2 regions of the Streptomyces sp. NPDC111516 genome follow, and region 1 is predicted to be linked to the other one. Evidence: riboswitches for the same ligand, from Rfam matches in the RefSeq annotation. Region 1 holds a riboswitch; the other holds the start of a gene.
What was found. Region 1 has a riboswitch for S-adenosylmethionine ahead of ACZ7L9_RS01825 (aminotransferase class V-fold PLP-dependent enzyme). Riboswitches for the same ligand answer to the same signal wherever they lie in the genome.

Region 1 (7,115 bases):
CATCTTCCCGGTCGACAAGATCGTGTTCATCTGGCCCTTCGGCCATGTGAGCGCGCTCAACTTCTCCCTGGGCCTGACCCTGGGCGTGGCCCTCTTCGCGATCGGCGCAGGTGCCGTCCACTGGGCGCGCACCCTGATGTCCGACGTGGAGGTCGCCGACGACCGGCACGCCATCGAGGCCGAGCCCGAGGTCAAGGCCAAGGTCCTCGCCGACTTCGCGGCAGGTGCCCAGGAGTCCGCGATCGGTCGGCGCAAGCTGATCCGCAACACCATGTTCGGCGCGCTGGCCCTGGTGCCGCTCTCCGGTGTCATGCTGCTGCGCGACCTCGGTCCGCTGCCGGAGAAGAAGCTCCGCAACACCCTGTGGGGCAAGGGCAAGCAGCTCATCAACATGAACACGATGCTGCCGCTGCGTCCCGAGGACGTCTCGGTCGGTTCGCTGACCTTCGCCATGCCCGAGGGGCTGACGGAGGAGGCGGAGGACTTCCAGAACCAGATCGCCAAGGCCGCGCTGATGATCATCCGCATCGAGCCGAAGAACATCAAGGACAAGCGCGAGCGCGAGTGGGCCCACGAGGGCATCGTGGCCTTCTCCAAGATCTGCACCCACGTCGGCTGCCCGATCAGCCTGTACGAGCAGCAGACGCACCACGTGCTCTGCCCGTGCCACCAGTCCACCTTCGACCTCTCCGACGGCGCCCGCGTCATCTTCGGTCCGGCCGGTCACGCCCTTCCGCAGCTGCGGATCGGTGTGAACAGCGAGGGCAACCTCGAGGCGCTCGGTGACTTCGAAGAGCCCGTCGGTCCTGCATTCTGGGAGCGCGGATGAGTACTGCGACCACGAACACACCCGGTGCTTCCGCACCGGGCAATCGCAAGGCGCCCGCCGGCGAGCGGGTGGCCGACTGGGCGGACGGCCGGCTCGGGATCTACTCCCTGGCCAAGGCCAACATGCGCAAGATCTTCCCGGACCACTGGTCCTTCATGCTCGGTGAGATCGCCCTCTACAGCTTCATCATCATCATCCTCACGGGTGTGTATCTGACGCTGTTCTTCCACCCGAGCATGAACGAGGTCGTGTACCACGGCTCGTACGAGCCGATGCAGGGCATCAAGATGTCCGAGGCCTATGCCTCGACACTGGACATCAGCTTCGACGTCCGCGGTGGTCTGCTGGTTCGCCAGATCCACCACTGGGCCGCGCTGATCTTCCTGGCCGGCATGTTCGTGCACATGATGCGCGTGTTCTTCACGGGTGCCTTCCGCAAGCCGCGTGAGATCAACTGGCTGTTCGGCTTCCTGCTGTTCGTGCTGGGTATGTTCACCGGCTTCACCGGCTACTCGCTCCCGGACGACCTGCTGTCCGGTACGGGTGTCCGCTTCACCCAGGGCGCGATCCTGTCGATGCCGATCGTCGGCACGTACATCTCGATGTTCCTGTTCGGCGGAGAGTTCCCCGGCCACGACTTCGTCGCCCGGTTCTACTCGATCCACATCCTGCTGCTGCCGGGCATCATGCTCGGCCTGCTGGTGGCGCACCTGATCCTGGTCTTCTACCACAAGCACACGCAGTTCGCGGGTCCCGGCCGCACCAACAAGAACGTGGTCGGCATGCCGCTGCTGCCGGTGTACATGGCGAAGGCCGGTGGCTTCTTCTTCCTGGTCTTCGGCATCGTCGCCATCATTGCGGCGATCGCCTCGATCAACCCGATCTGGGCCATCGGCCCGTACCGCCCGGACCAGGTGTCCACCGGCGCCCAGCCCGACTGGTACATGGGCTTCGCCGAGGGTCTGATCCGAGTGATGCCTGGCTGGGAGATCAACCTCTGGGGTCACACGCTCGTCCTGGGTGTGTTCATCCCGCTGATGGCCTTCGGACTGGTTCTCGCGATCATCGCGGTCTACCCGTTCATCGAGTCCTGGGTCACCGGGGACAAGCGCGAGCACCACATCCTGGACCGCCCGCGCAACGCCCCGACCCGGACGGCCTTCGGCGTCGCCTGGATCACCGAGTACTTCATCGTCTTCGTCGGCGGTGGCAACGACCTGTGGGCCACGCACTTCCACCTGTCGCTGAACGCCATCTCCTGGTTCGTCCGGATCTTCATCTTCGTGGGACCGGTCCTCGCGTTCATCGCCACCCGGCGGATCTGCCTCGGCCTCCAGCGCCGCGACAAGGAGAAGGTGCTGCACGGGCGCGAGTCCGGCTTGATCAAGCGCCTGCCGCACGGTGAGTTCGTCGAGATCCACGAGCCGCTCGGCCCCGAGCAGCTGCACACACTCACCGCGCACGAGCAGTACGAGCCGGCCGAGATCGGCCCGACGGTCGACAAGAACGGTGTCGAGCGCAAGGTGTCCGCCCTGCAGAAGCTGCGGGCCAGGCTCAGCAAGGGCTACTACGGCGAGAACAACCAGATCGCCAAGCCCACCGTCGAGGAGTACAAGGAGATCACCAGCGGCCACGGTCACCACTGATCGCCTGAACTGATCGCCACAGCAGGAGCCCCGTCCATCCGATGGACGGGGCTCTTCGCTGTCCCCGGCCCTCGATAGGGTGGGGGTGACCCCTTTTATCGGCTGTGGACCCCAGGAGCGGACCATGAACGTTGTGACCCCGGTCGGCGGCGACAGCGTGGCGGACCGTTCCTGGCCCGGCCTGCTGAACCCGCTGCTGCGCGGCGAGAACCTGACCGCGGACGACACCGCGTGGGCGATGGACCGCATCATGAGCGGTGAGGCGAGCGACGTGCAGATCGCCGGTTTCGCGGTGGCGCTGCGTGCCAAGGGCGAGACGGTCGACGAGGTGTCCGGCCTGGTGCGGGCGATGTACGAGCACGCCAACACCATCCACGTACCCGGTCGTACGGTCGACATCGTCGGCACCGGCGGCGACCTCGCCAAGACGGTCAACATCTCCACGATGTCGGCGATCGTCATCGCGGGTACCGGTGCCAAGGTCGTCAAGCACGGCAATCGCGCATCCTCGTCGGCGAGCGGTTCCTCCGACGTGCTGGAGAAGCTCGGCGTCAACCTGGAGCTCAGCGCGGAGCGGGTCGTCGAGGTCGCCGAGGAAGCGGGCATCACCCTCTGCTTCGCGGTGAAGTTCCACCCGGCTCTGCGCTACGTGGCCAGGGCCCGCAAGGAGCTCGGCGCCCCGACGACGTTCAACATCCTGGGGCCGCTCACCAACCCGGCGAAGGTGCGCTCGCAGGCCATCGGCGTCGCCGACCTGCGGATGGCGCCCATCGTCGCCGGTGTCCTCGCCGAGCGAGGCAATTCCGCGCTGGTCGTCCGCGGTGACGACGGCCTGGACGAGCTGACGACGACCGCGACCTCGCGGGTCTGGGTGGTCCGGGACGGATCGGTGCGCGAGGAGGCGTTCGACCCGCGCGACGTCGGTCTGGAGCTGGTGCCGCCACAGGCGCTCCGCGGTGGCGACCCCTCGTACAACGCGGATGTGGCCCGCCGGGTACTGGCCGGCGAGCACGGGCCCGTACGGGAGGCCGTGCTGCTCAACTCCGCGGCGGCGCTGGTGGCCCTGGACCCGACGGACGGCACGCTGAACGAGCAGATCGCCGCCGGGATCGAGAAGGCCGCCGAGTCCATCGACTCGGGGGCGGCCCGGCAGGCGCTGGAGCGCTGGGTGGCGGTCAGCAACGCCTGAGAGCCTGTCGGGTGACCTCTGATCGGGCGGCCACGACGTGGCACGCACGCTTCCGGCGCCTTGGAATCGCACGCACCACGCGGCGTCCGCTCCCCGATCGAAGGTCACCCGACAGGCCCTGAGAGCTTGTCGGGCGACCTGAGGGAAGGTGACGTGGGGCGCGGTCCGGATCCTGGACCGCGCCTTGCGCGTCGACGCGCGTATGGCAAGATGCTGCGCAGGTCATGAGTGACAGCGACTACGGCCCCGGCCCGCTGTCCGGCAACCCTCCGTCCGTGGCGGGGTGCCCCGGGTGAAGACCAGGCCGTAGGCAGCGAGGTCTGCGGCAAGCGCGGGCCCCTCGGCATCTGTGAATGCCAACCCCCGGGGTCCTGGTCCCTAGGGAGTCTCTTGTGAGCAAGCGAATGCGATAGGGCTCTCGGCCCTCCTCCGCACCCCTCTTTTTCTCTTTTCGCTGCGCTGCCGCGTATCCGCCGGCGCACGCGATTCGCCTGCCTGTTACGGGAGTTCGCCATGTCTGTCTTCACCGCTGCCGCCGACCAGTCGCTTTGTACCCCCCTGCCGGTTCTGGGCAAGGATGTAACGGTTCCGCTCGTCACGGGTGGTGAGGTCACGTACGCCGCTCTCGACTACGCCGCCAGCGCCCCGGCCCTGCAGCGCGTCTGGGACGACGTCGCCGCGTATGCCCCGTACTACGGCAGCGTCCACCGTGGTGCCGGGTACCTCTCGCAGCTCTCCACGGACCTCTTCGAGAACAGCCGCGCGACGGTCGCGGAGTTCCTCGGGTGCCGCGCGGAGGACCAGGTGATCTTCACCCGGTCGACCACCGACTCCCTCAACCTGCTGGCCGCCGTCATCCCCGCCGACTGCCAGGTCTTCGTGTACGAGACCGAGCACCACGCCTCGCTGCTCCCGTGGCGCGACGCCCGGGTGACCTACCTCAACGCCCCGCGCACCCCGGCCCAGGCCGTCGAGACGCTGGAGCGGGCGCTCGCCGACCGTGAACCCTACGGCCCGGCGCTGGTCTGCGTCACCGGTGCCTCCAACGTCACCGGTGAGCTGTGGCCGGTGAAGGAGCTGGCAGCCGCCGCGCACGCGCACGGTGCCCGGATCGTGCTGGACGCCGCGCAGCTCGCCCCGCACCACCCCGTCGACATCGCCGAGCTGGACGTCGACTGGGTCGCCTTCTCCGGGCACAAGCTGTACGCGCCGTTCGGCTCGGGTGTGCTCGCGGGCCGGGCCGACTGGCTGCGGGACGCCGAGCCGTACCTGGCCGGCGGCGGCGCCTCGCGCAAGGTCGCCCGGCGCGGCGACGGCGGTGTGGACGTCGAGTGGCACACCACCGCCGCCCGCCACGAGGCCGGTTCCCCCAATGTCGTCGGCGTGTACTCCATCGCCTCCGCCTGCAAGGCGCTCACCGAGGCCGGCTTCGACAACCTGGTCGCCCGGGAGCAGCACCTCGTCACCGCGGTCCGGACCGGTCTCGCCGAGGTCCCCGAGGTCAAGGTGCTCTCGCTGTTCGGCGACGACGCCCCGAGGGTCGGCGTCATCTCCTTCGTGGTGGAGGGCTGGAACAGCTCGCACTTCGCCGCCGCGCTCTCTGCCGAGTACGGCATCGGGGTCCGCGACGGACTGTTCTGCGCACACCCGCTGGTCCGCACCCTGCTGGGCAGCGACCCGCAGGAGGCCGGCGAGTGCGGCGCACCGGAGGCGGAGCCGGGCGAGCGGTCTCTGAACGCGATCCGGGTGAGCTTCGGGGCCGGTACGCCGGACGAACACATCGAGCGCTTCGTCCGCGCGGTCAAGGAGCTGGTGAGCGAGGGCGCCCGGTGGAAGTACCGCACGGAGGACGGCCGCTGCGTCCCGGACCGGGGTACGGCGCAGCTCTGACGGCCGCGTAACACTTCGGCGGGGGACGGGCGTCCGAGCCCGTCCCCCGCCGAAGTGTCACGCCTTGGTCGGGGGCGTACCTACGCGTCGAGGCCGATGGCGAAGGCGGCCTCCAGGTCATGCTGCGAGTACGTACGGAAGGCCACATGCGTGTCGGTGGCCTCGACGCCGGGGATCTTGCTGATCCGGCCGGGGATGACGTCCGCCAGATCGTCGTGCTTGGCCACCCGGACCATGGCGATCAGGTCGTACGTACCGGTGACCGAGAAGACTTCGCTGACGCTGTCCAGTGCGGCGATGGCTTCGGCGATCTCGGGAATCCGGTCCACGCTGGTTTTGATGAGCACGATCGCGGTGATCACGGCTGGCTTTCTCCCTCGGTGGCCCTGGCTGGAGTCTTCACTCTATCCGTACGCCGGTAACGCCCCCAGGCGTAGAGAAAGCCGAGGGCGAAGCCGACCACATGGGCCAGATAAGCCACGCCGGGCCCCCCGCTGCCCGCGCTCCGGACCGCCAGCCACTGCAGGGCGAACCAGAAGATCAGCACGATCCAGGCGGGGAAGCGCAGCGGCAGGAAGAAGAGGAACGGGAACAGGCTGGTGACCCGGGCCCTGGGGAACAGATAGAGGAACGCCCCGAGCACCGCCGAGATCGCCCCCGACGCCCCGACGAGCGTCTGGTCGGACGTGGCGTGCGCGGCGGCGTAGGCGACCAGGGCGAGATAGCCGCAGGCGACGTAGAAGTAGGTGAACTCGACACGGCCCATGCGCTCCTCGGTCATCGCCCCGAACACGTACAGGAAGAGCATGTTGCCGAGCAGGTGCAGCCAGCTGCCGTGCACGAAGAGCGCGGTGAGCGGGGTGAGCAGGGCGCGTGCGGAACCGTCCCACAGCTCGCTCGGGATCACACCCCAGCGTTCGAAGTACCCGGCCTGGGCGGCGAGCAGGGCGTCGGCGGTGCCGTAGGACGAGTTGAAGCCCGAGAGCGGACTGATCAGGAAGATCAGACAGCACAGGGCGATCAGGGCATGTGTCACCGATGGTCCGCCCGAGGTGACCGTCCGTAGAAGCCCACTGGTCAGTCTGCCGGCCGCGGCACGCCGATCGATCATGAACAGAGCATGACGCAAGCGGAGGGAACGGGGCAGACCGCCTCGCCGTGTCTGGGGGACGCACCGAGGCCGTAGGGTTACGGCAGGACATCCGCAGTTCGACGGCGCACCGCGAGATCCTTGAAGCAGGCAGCACGAGGCTCGACGAAAGAGGACGCACGATGACGACGGTCCCCCAGCCGACCGACGGGACCCGCTGGCGTTGCACGCTCTGCGGAAATCTCACGCGCTTCGACGTGACGCGCTCCTCCAAGGTCGTCGAGTACGTCCATCTCGACCTGGCCGGGGAGTCCACCGTCGAGGAGCGCGAGGTGGTCAGTGAGACCATCGAGTCGGTGCGCTGCCGTTGGTGCAACGCGGTGGATCAGATCGAACTGGTGGCCAGGCCGGGTGCCGACTCCTGACGGAGGCGCGCGTACAGACAATTTGGGGTGACGGATGGTGGAGCAG
Region 2 (7,115 bases), on a different contig from region 1:
CCGTCCGGCCGGACCACGATGTGGCCGATCTCGCCCGCGTACCCGTGCGCGCCGGACTCGATGGTGCCCGCGATGCCGATGGCACCGGCGATTCCGGTGCCCAGCGGTACGAAGAGGAAGCGGTCGGCGTCCTTGCCGGCGCCGATCCGGCCCTCGGCGAGGCCGCCGGTGCGCACATCGTGGCCGAGCGCGACGGGGACGCCGCCGAGCCGCTTGCCGAGCAGTTCCCGCATGGGTACGTCGCGCCAGCCCAGGTTCGAGGCGTAGACCGCGATCCCGTTCTCGGCGTCGACGATGCCGGGCACGGCGACACCGGCCGCGACGGCGCTCTCGCCGAAGTGCTCCTCGCCGTACGCCCGCAGGGCCGCGGCGAAAGCGAGGATCGACTCCACGACGGCGTCGGGACCGCGCTCTCTGCCGGTCGCCCGCCGCGCCTCGTGCAGCAGGGTGCCGTCGGCCCCGACCAGTGCGGCCTTCATTCCGGTGCCGCCCACATCGAGGGCGATGACGTGTTTCACGGGAAACAGTTTCGCCCGAGGAATCAAAAAGGTCTAGTCCACTATTGGGGTTTGTTGCGCATCCATACAAAATCGGCGCGCCGCGAAAGCGACACACCGATGGTGTAGACCTCCGGGGATCGTCCGGGAGGGGATCGCGGCTCATTCGGAAGCCCCACAAGGGCGAACCGGTGGCGCCCGCCCGGCCGGGCGATATGTTGGCTGATATGACCACCCCCCCGAATGGCCCCGACGCCACGGACGGCCCCGGCGGCCTCTCGGACCGGGATCGTGCTGTGCTCTCCGTCGAGCGGCAGTCGTGGGCCGGGCCCGGGGCGAAGGACCGCGCGATCCGCGAACAGCTCGGCATCTCGCCCACGCGCTACTACCAGTTGCTGAACGCCCTCCTCGACGACCGCCGCGCCCTGGAGGCCGACCCGGTGACGGTGAACCGCCTGCGCCGGGTACGGGAGGCGAGGCGGGGGCGGCGCTGACCGGGACTCCGCCCCGGGAACGCCCACAGGGCACCCCGGCGCCGCGCCCCGCTATAGGCTCGCCCCATGGGCAGCAACCCGCACGCACCCACGCCGAGCGAAACCCCGTCCGAGTTCCCCGCCCCCACCACCCCACCCGGCCGAGAAGCCCTCGCCGCGATCCTCGCGCGCCCCGACCGCGCCGTCATCGCGGTCGACTTCGACGGGACCCTCGCCGACATCGTCCCGGACCCGGAGCAGGCCCGCGCCCACCCCGGAGCCGTCGACGCGCTCGTCGCGCTCGCCCCGAAAGTGGCGTCCATCGCCGTGATCACCGGCCGCCCGGCGGGCGTCGCGGTCCGGCACGGCGGCTTCGCCGGAGTGCGGGGACTGGACCACCTCGTCGTCCTCGGCCACTACGGCACCGAACGCTGGGACGCCGTGTCCGGCACCGTCCGCACCCCCGCCCCGCACCCCGGCGTCGCCGCGGTCCGCGCCGAACTCCCGGGCGTGCTCGACCGGTTCGACGCATGGCACGGCGCCTGGATCGAGGAGAAGGGCCAGGCGCTCGCCGTCCACACCCGCCGCGCCGCCGACCCGCAGGCCGCGTTCGACGCCCTGCGCGAACCCCTCGGCGAGCTCGCCGCCCGGCACGGGCTGATCGTCGAACCGGGCCGCCTGGTCCTGGAGTTGCGCCCGCCGGGCATGGACAAGGGCGTGGCGCTCGCACAGTACGTGCGGGAGACCGACGCCGAGTCCGTCCTGTACGCGGGCGACGACCTGGGCGACCTCGCCGCGTACGCCGCGGTGGAGAAGCTCCGCGCCGAGGGCCCCGACGGCATCCCCGGCCTCCTGGTCTGCAGCGGCAGCGCGGAAGTGCCCGAGCTGGCCGAACGCGCGGATCTGCTGCTGAACGGCCCCGGAGCCGTTGTCGGCTTCCTGGCGGCCCTGGCCGAACGGATCTGACCGGCTCACTCCCGCCGCAGCGCGTCCAGCTGATCGAGGAACCACTGCTGCGGCGGGAGCGCCACCGCCGCCGCGGCCAGCCGTTCCGTGCGCGCCGCCCGTTCGTCGTCCGCCATGGTGAGCGCCTCGTGCAGCGCCGCGGCCGTCGCGGACACGTCGTACGGGTTCACCACGACCGCGTCGCTGCCCAGCTCCTCGTACGCCCCCGCCTCCCGCGACAGCACCAGCGCGCAGCCGTGGTCGGAGACCACAGGGACCTCCTTGGCGACCAGGTTCATGCCGTCGCGGATCGGGTTGACGAGCGCCACGTCGGCCAGCCGGTACGCGGCGAGCGAGCGGGCGAAGTCGTCCTTGACGTGGAGCACGACCGGCGTCCAGCCCGCCGTGCCGTACGCGGCGTTGATGTCGTCGGCGACCTGCCGCACCTCGGCCGTGTAGTCGCGGTACACCGCCAGGTCCTGCCGCGAGGGGTACGCGAAGGCGACGTGGACGACGCGCTCGCGCCATTCGGGCCGCTCCTCGAGGAGCGTGCGGTAGGCGAGCAGCCCGCGCACGATGTTCTTGGACAGTTCCGTCCGGTCCACTCGTACGATCGTCCTGCGCCCGGGGCCGATCTGCTCCCGCAGCGCCGCCATCCGCTCGTCCACGTCCGCCTCGTGCGCGCGGCGGCGCAGGAAGTCGGCGTCCGCCCCGAGCCCGTGCACCCCGATCCTGGTCCGCCCGGTGCCGCCCAGGAGCTCCGTGCAGCAGCCGATGAAGGCATCCGCCCAGCGCCGGGTCAGGAAGGCCGCCCGGTCGGCGCCCAGGATGCCGTGCAGCAGCTGCTCGGCGATGTCGTCGGGGAGCAGGCGGAAGTAGTCGACGGGCGCCCACGGGGTGTGCGAGAAGTGGCCGATCCGCAGGTCGGGGCGGAGGCCGCGGAGCATGCCGGGCACCAGCGCCAGGTGGTAGTCCTGAACCAGCACCGCCGCCCCGGGGCCCGCCTCCTCGGCGAGCGCCTCGGCGAAGGCCCGGTTGTACGTCTCGAACGACGCCCACAGCCGCCGGAACTCGGCGTCGAAGACCGGCTCCAGCGGGGTCTGGTACAGCATGTGGTGGACGAACCAGAGCACCGAATTCGCGATGCCGTTGTACGCGTCCGCGTGGACGGCCGCGTCGATGTCGAGCATCCGTACGCCGGGCTCACCGACCCCGCGCCGGACCGCCTCCCGGTCCCCGTCACCGAGCGCGGCGCACACCCACAGCTTTTCCTTGACGGCGCTCAGCCCGGAGACGAGCCCGCCGCCGCCCCGCTTCGCGTCGAGTGATCCGTCCGTGCCCAGCGTGTACGACACCGGGCCGCGATTGGACGCGACGAGGACCTGGGCGGCGGACTGGGCTTCGTGCTCGGAGACCATATTGCGGAATCTAGCCAGATCACGGACCGCCCAAACGTGCAAACGTGCGAAGTCGGGCCACGTCAGGCCGCGCGGCGCGAAACGTACTCCTCGATCTCACGCATCGGAGGCCGCTCCTCGGTGTCCACCGCATGGGTGCGCGGTACGAAACCGTCCTCGCCGCGCTCGAACTGGGTGAGCGAAGGCCGTACCAGGTGCCCGCGGGACAGCCGGAGTTGCGCGGTCCGGTAGATCGCCGCCGCCATCCGGCCGAGCGCCTGCCCGTCCTGGTGGCGGTGCCTGCGCACCCCCACGTCGACCTGGGCCAGCGCGTCCAGACCCACGGTGTGCAGCGCGTCGACCAGGAGGCCCAGCTCCACTCCGTACCCCACGGGGAAGGGCAGCTGTTCGAGGAGGGAGCGGCGTACGGCGTACTCGCCGCCCAGCGGCTGGACGAAGCCGGCCAGCTGCGGCCAGTGCAGATTGAGCAGCGGACGGGCCACCAGCTCGGTGACGCGACCGCCCTGACCTGCTGTGTCACCGAGCGGGCGGTCGTACATCGCCTTGACGAACCGGACGTCCGGATCGGTCAGCAGCGGGCCGACGATGCCGGAGACGAAGTCGGCCGAGAATTCCTTCAGGTCGGCGTCCACGAAGCAGACGATGTCCCCGCCGGTCACCAGGAGCGACCGCCAGAGCACCTCGCCCTTGCCGGGCACGGCGGGTATCCGGGGGAGTATGTCGTCCCGGTGCACCACTCGTGCGCCGGCCTCCCGGGCCACCTTCGCGGTGGCGTCCGTGGAACCGGAATCGATCACCACGAGTTCGTCGACCAGCTGGACCTTCTCCATCAGCTCGCGCCGGATCGTCGCGACGATCGCACCGACCGTCGCCTCTTCGTCCAGCGCGGGCAGCACGACACTCACGCTCCCGCGACGCGGGTCCCGGGCCTTGGCGGCGAGGAGCCGGTCCAGCGGGCGGTCGGCGGCCGACCAGGAACGCCTGGCCAGCCAGCTTTCGACCTCTTCCAGCACGGTCGATACTCCCTGCATGTGATCCATCTCGCGGTTCGGACGACTATCTCAACCGTCCGGAGCTTCGGTTACAGTCTTGAACAACGCGGACGGCCGTCGCATGTCGGGGTCGGTCCGCCAATAAACGCCTGGATCGGAGATCCAGCGCCATAGCGCTCATCCAGAGGGACTGAGGGAACGGCCCGTTGAAGTCCCGGCAACCCTCCTGCCGACCGCGAGGTCAGGTGGGGAAGGTGCCAATTCCGTCTCGTGGCGAAATGCGCCGCGAGGAAGATGAGGAGAAAGGGCCTCGCCTCCATGGCTGCGCAGACTGTTGCAGTAAGCACCGACTCTTCCGCCGAGGTTGTCGATCTGGGCCCCGCCGCGGCGCTTTCCTGCCGCGAGTGCGGCGAGCGTTTCGAACTCGGTCCCATTTTCGCCTGTGCGTCCTGTTTCGGGCCGCTCGAAGTGGCGTACGACCTGCCGAGCGGCTCCCCCGACGAGCTGAAGAAGCGCATCGAGGCCGGACCCGACAACATCTGGCGTTACGCGCCGCTGCTGCCGGTCCCCGCCGATGTCGCGGACAAGCCCAACATCAACCCCGGCTTCACCAAGCTGGTCAAGGCCGACAACCTCGCCCGTGAGCTCGGTGTCACCGGCGGTCTGTACGTCAAGGACGACTCCGGCAACCCGACGCACTCCTTCAAGGACCGCGTCGTCGCCATCGCCGTCGAGGCCGCCCGCGCCTTCGGTTTCACCACCCTCTCCTGCTCCTCCACCGGCAACCTCGCCGGCGCGGTGGGCGCCGCCGCCGCCCGCGCCGGTTTCCGCTCCTGCGTGTTCATCCCGCACGACCTGGAGCAGGGCAAGGTCGTCATGGCCGCGGTGTACGGCGGTGAACTGGTCGGCATCGAGGGCAACTACGACGACGTCAACCGCTTCTGCTCGGAGCTCATCGGCGACCCGCTCGGCGAGGGCTGGGGCTTCGTCAACGTCAACCTGCGCCCCTACTACGGCGAGGGCTCCAAGACCCTGGCGTACGAGATCTGCGAGCAGCTCGGCTGGCGGCTGCCCGACCAGATCGTCATCCCGGTCGCGTCCGGCTCGCAGCTCACGAAGATCGACAAGGGTCTCCAGGAGCTGATCAAGCTGGGCCTGGTCGAGGACAAGCCGTACAAGATCTTCGGCGCCCAGGCAGAGGGCTGCTCCCCGGTCTCCACCGCCTTCAAGGCCGGTCACGACGTCGTACGGCCCCAGAAGCCGAACACCATCGCCAAGTCCCTGGCGATCGGCAACCCGGCCGACGGCCCGTACGTCCTGGACATCGCCCGCCGCACCGGCGGCGCGGTCGAGGACGTCGACGACGAGCAGGTCGTCGACGCGATCAAGCTCCTCGCCCGCACCGAGGGCATCTTCGCGGAGACGGCGGGCGGCGTGACGGTCGGCGTCACGAAGAAGCTGATCGAGGCCGGTCTGATCGACCCGGCGCTGACCACCGTCGTCCTCAACACGGGTGACGGCCTCAAGACCCTGGACGCGGTGGCCGCCACCTCGCAGGCGACCGCCACGATCCGCCCGAGCCTGGACGCGTTCCGCGCCGCCGGACTCGCCACCAGCTGACCACCCGAGACTCCAGGAAGGGCACCCACCATGAGCGTCAAGGTCCGTATCCCCACCATCCTCCGCACCTACACGGGCGGCCAGGCCGAGGTCCCGGCCGAGGGCTCGACCCTCTCCCAGGTCATCGCGTCCCTGGAGCAGAACCACCCGGGCATCGCCGCACGCGTCCTCGACGACCAGGGCAAGCTGCGCCGCTTCGTGAACGTGTACGTCAACGACGACGACGTGCGCTTCGAGGGCGGCCTGGAGACGGCCACGCCGGACGGTGCCGGCATCTCGATCATCCCGGCGGTCGCGGGCGGCTGCTGATCCCCCGTCCGGCTTCACCGCGTCACCGGAATTGCCCCCTCCGCGAGAGAAACGGAGGGGGCAATTCTGCATGGTTGAGCGCGGTACAGTGTGGGAAGTCCCTCCAGCTGCCCGTGCCGCCCGCATATGAGAATGCGCCCGGCCGCGACAAGAAGCAGCCAAAGTGCTCGATCCCCTTGCGCCATAAGTCGCCTTTGCCCGGCCCGACTTGCCCTGGAACCGTATGAATTCCTCATATTCGGGCGTTCGGTGCTGCCCAGAATTCTCGTCCGATTGACCTGTTGCAGAGGGCAGTTGGGCAGATACATTCGGCCGCGGTCGACGCGTTCCGGCGCACGCACCCTCTCCTGTCGGAGGGTGAGTTCTGACCCGGGTCCGCGAAGTGCGGTCCTGTGCAAGGGCCAGTAATAGGGGAGTTAGGCATGGCTCAGGGCACCGTCAAGTGGTTCAACGCGGAGAAGGGGTACGGCTTCATCGCGGTCGACGGTGGTGCGGATGTTTTCGTCCACTACAGCGCGATCCAGATGGACGGGTACCGCACCCTCGAAGAGGGTCAGCGAGTTGAATTCGAGATCTCGCAGGGCCAGAAGGGGCCGCAGGCGGACATGGTCAAGCTCGCCGTCGGCTGAGCTCGACGCGGTCGGCCAACGACACTACTCACGCACGGAGGGCCCGTACCCCTGGGGTACGGGCCCTCCGTGCGTCCGTGTCGTCCGGGGCCGTCCGAGGGCGGTCGTCGCTGTCCACATCCCGAGGCGGACGCGTCGAAGGCGCTTGCACTCTCCGGGGTCGAGTGCTAATCATTGGCGTTAGCACTCTCCAGGTGAGAGTGACAGAACTTGGACCGGGCCGGTGAGGCCC

Region 2: linked by a shared signal. The riboswitch ahead of thrC (threonine synthase) and the one ahead of ACZ7L9_RS01825 (aminotransferase class V-fold PLP-dependent enzyme) in region 1 are both predicted to bind S-adenosylmethionine.

The regions. Positions count from the first base shown of each region.
Region 1 is NZ_JBVKBV010000001.1:388,089-395,203, reverse strand. Features, by position in the region: gene qcrA (cytochrome bc1 complex Rieske iron-sulfur subunit) at 1-829, shown strand, start outside; gene qcrB (cytochrome bc1 complex cytochrome b subunit) at 826-2,475, shown strand; gene trpD (anthranilate phosphoribosyltransferase) at 2,600-3,664, shown strand; SAM riboswitch class IV at 3,885-4,002, shown strand; gene ACZ7L9_RS01825 (aminotransferase class V-fold PLP-dependent enzyme) at 4,178-5,554, shown strand; gene ACZ7L9_RS01820 (Lrp/AsnC family transcriptional regulator) at 5,635-5,916, opposite strand; gene ACZ7L9_RS01815 (rhomboid family intramembrane serine protease) at 5,913-6,665, opposite strand; gene ACZ7L9_RS01810 (hypothetical protein) at 6,827-7,069, shown strand; gene ACZ7L9_RS01805 (NYN domain-containing protein) at 7,107-7,115, shown strand, end outside.
Region 2 is NZ_JBVKBV010000006.1:187,684-194,798, reverse strand. Features, by position in the region: gene ACZ7L9_RS14890 (ROK family protein) at 1-518, opposite strand, end outside; gene ACZ7L9_RS14885 (DUF3263 domain-containing protein) at 725-991, shown strand; gene otsB (trehalose-phosphatase) at 1,058-1,936, shown strand; gene ACZ7L9_RS14875 (alpha,alpha-trehalose-phosphate synthase (UDP-forming)) at 1,942-3,333, opposite strand; gene ACZ7L9_RS14870 (glucosyl-3-phosphoglycerate synthase) at 3,396-4,346, opposite strand; SAM riboswitch class I at 4,500-4,626, shown strand; gene thrC (threonine synthase) at 4,644-5,945, shown strand; gene ACZ7L9_RS14860 (MoaD/ThiS family protein) at 5,976-6,254, shown strand; gene ACZ7L9_RS14855 (cold-shock protein) at 6,677-6,883, shown strand.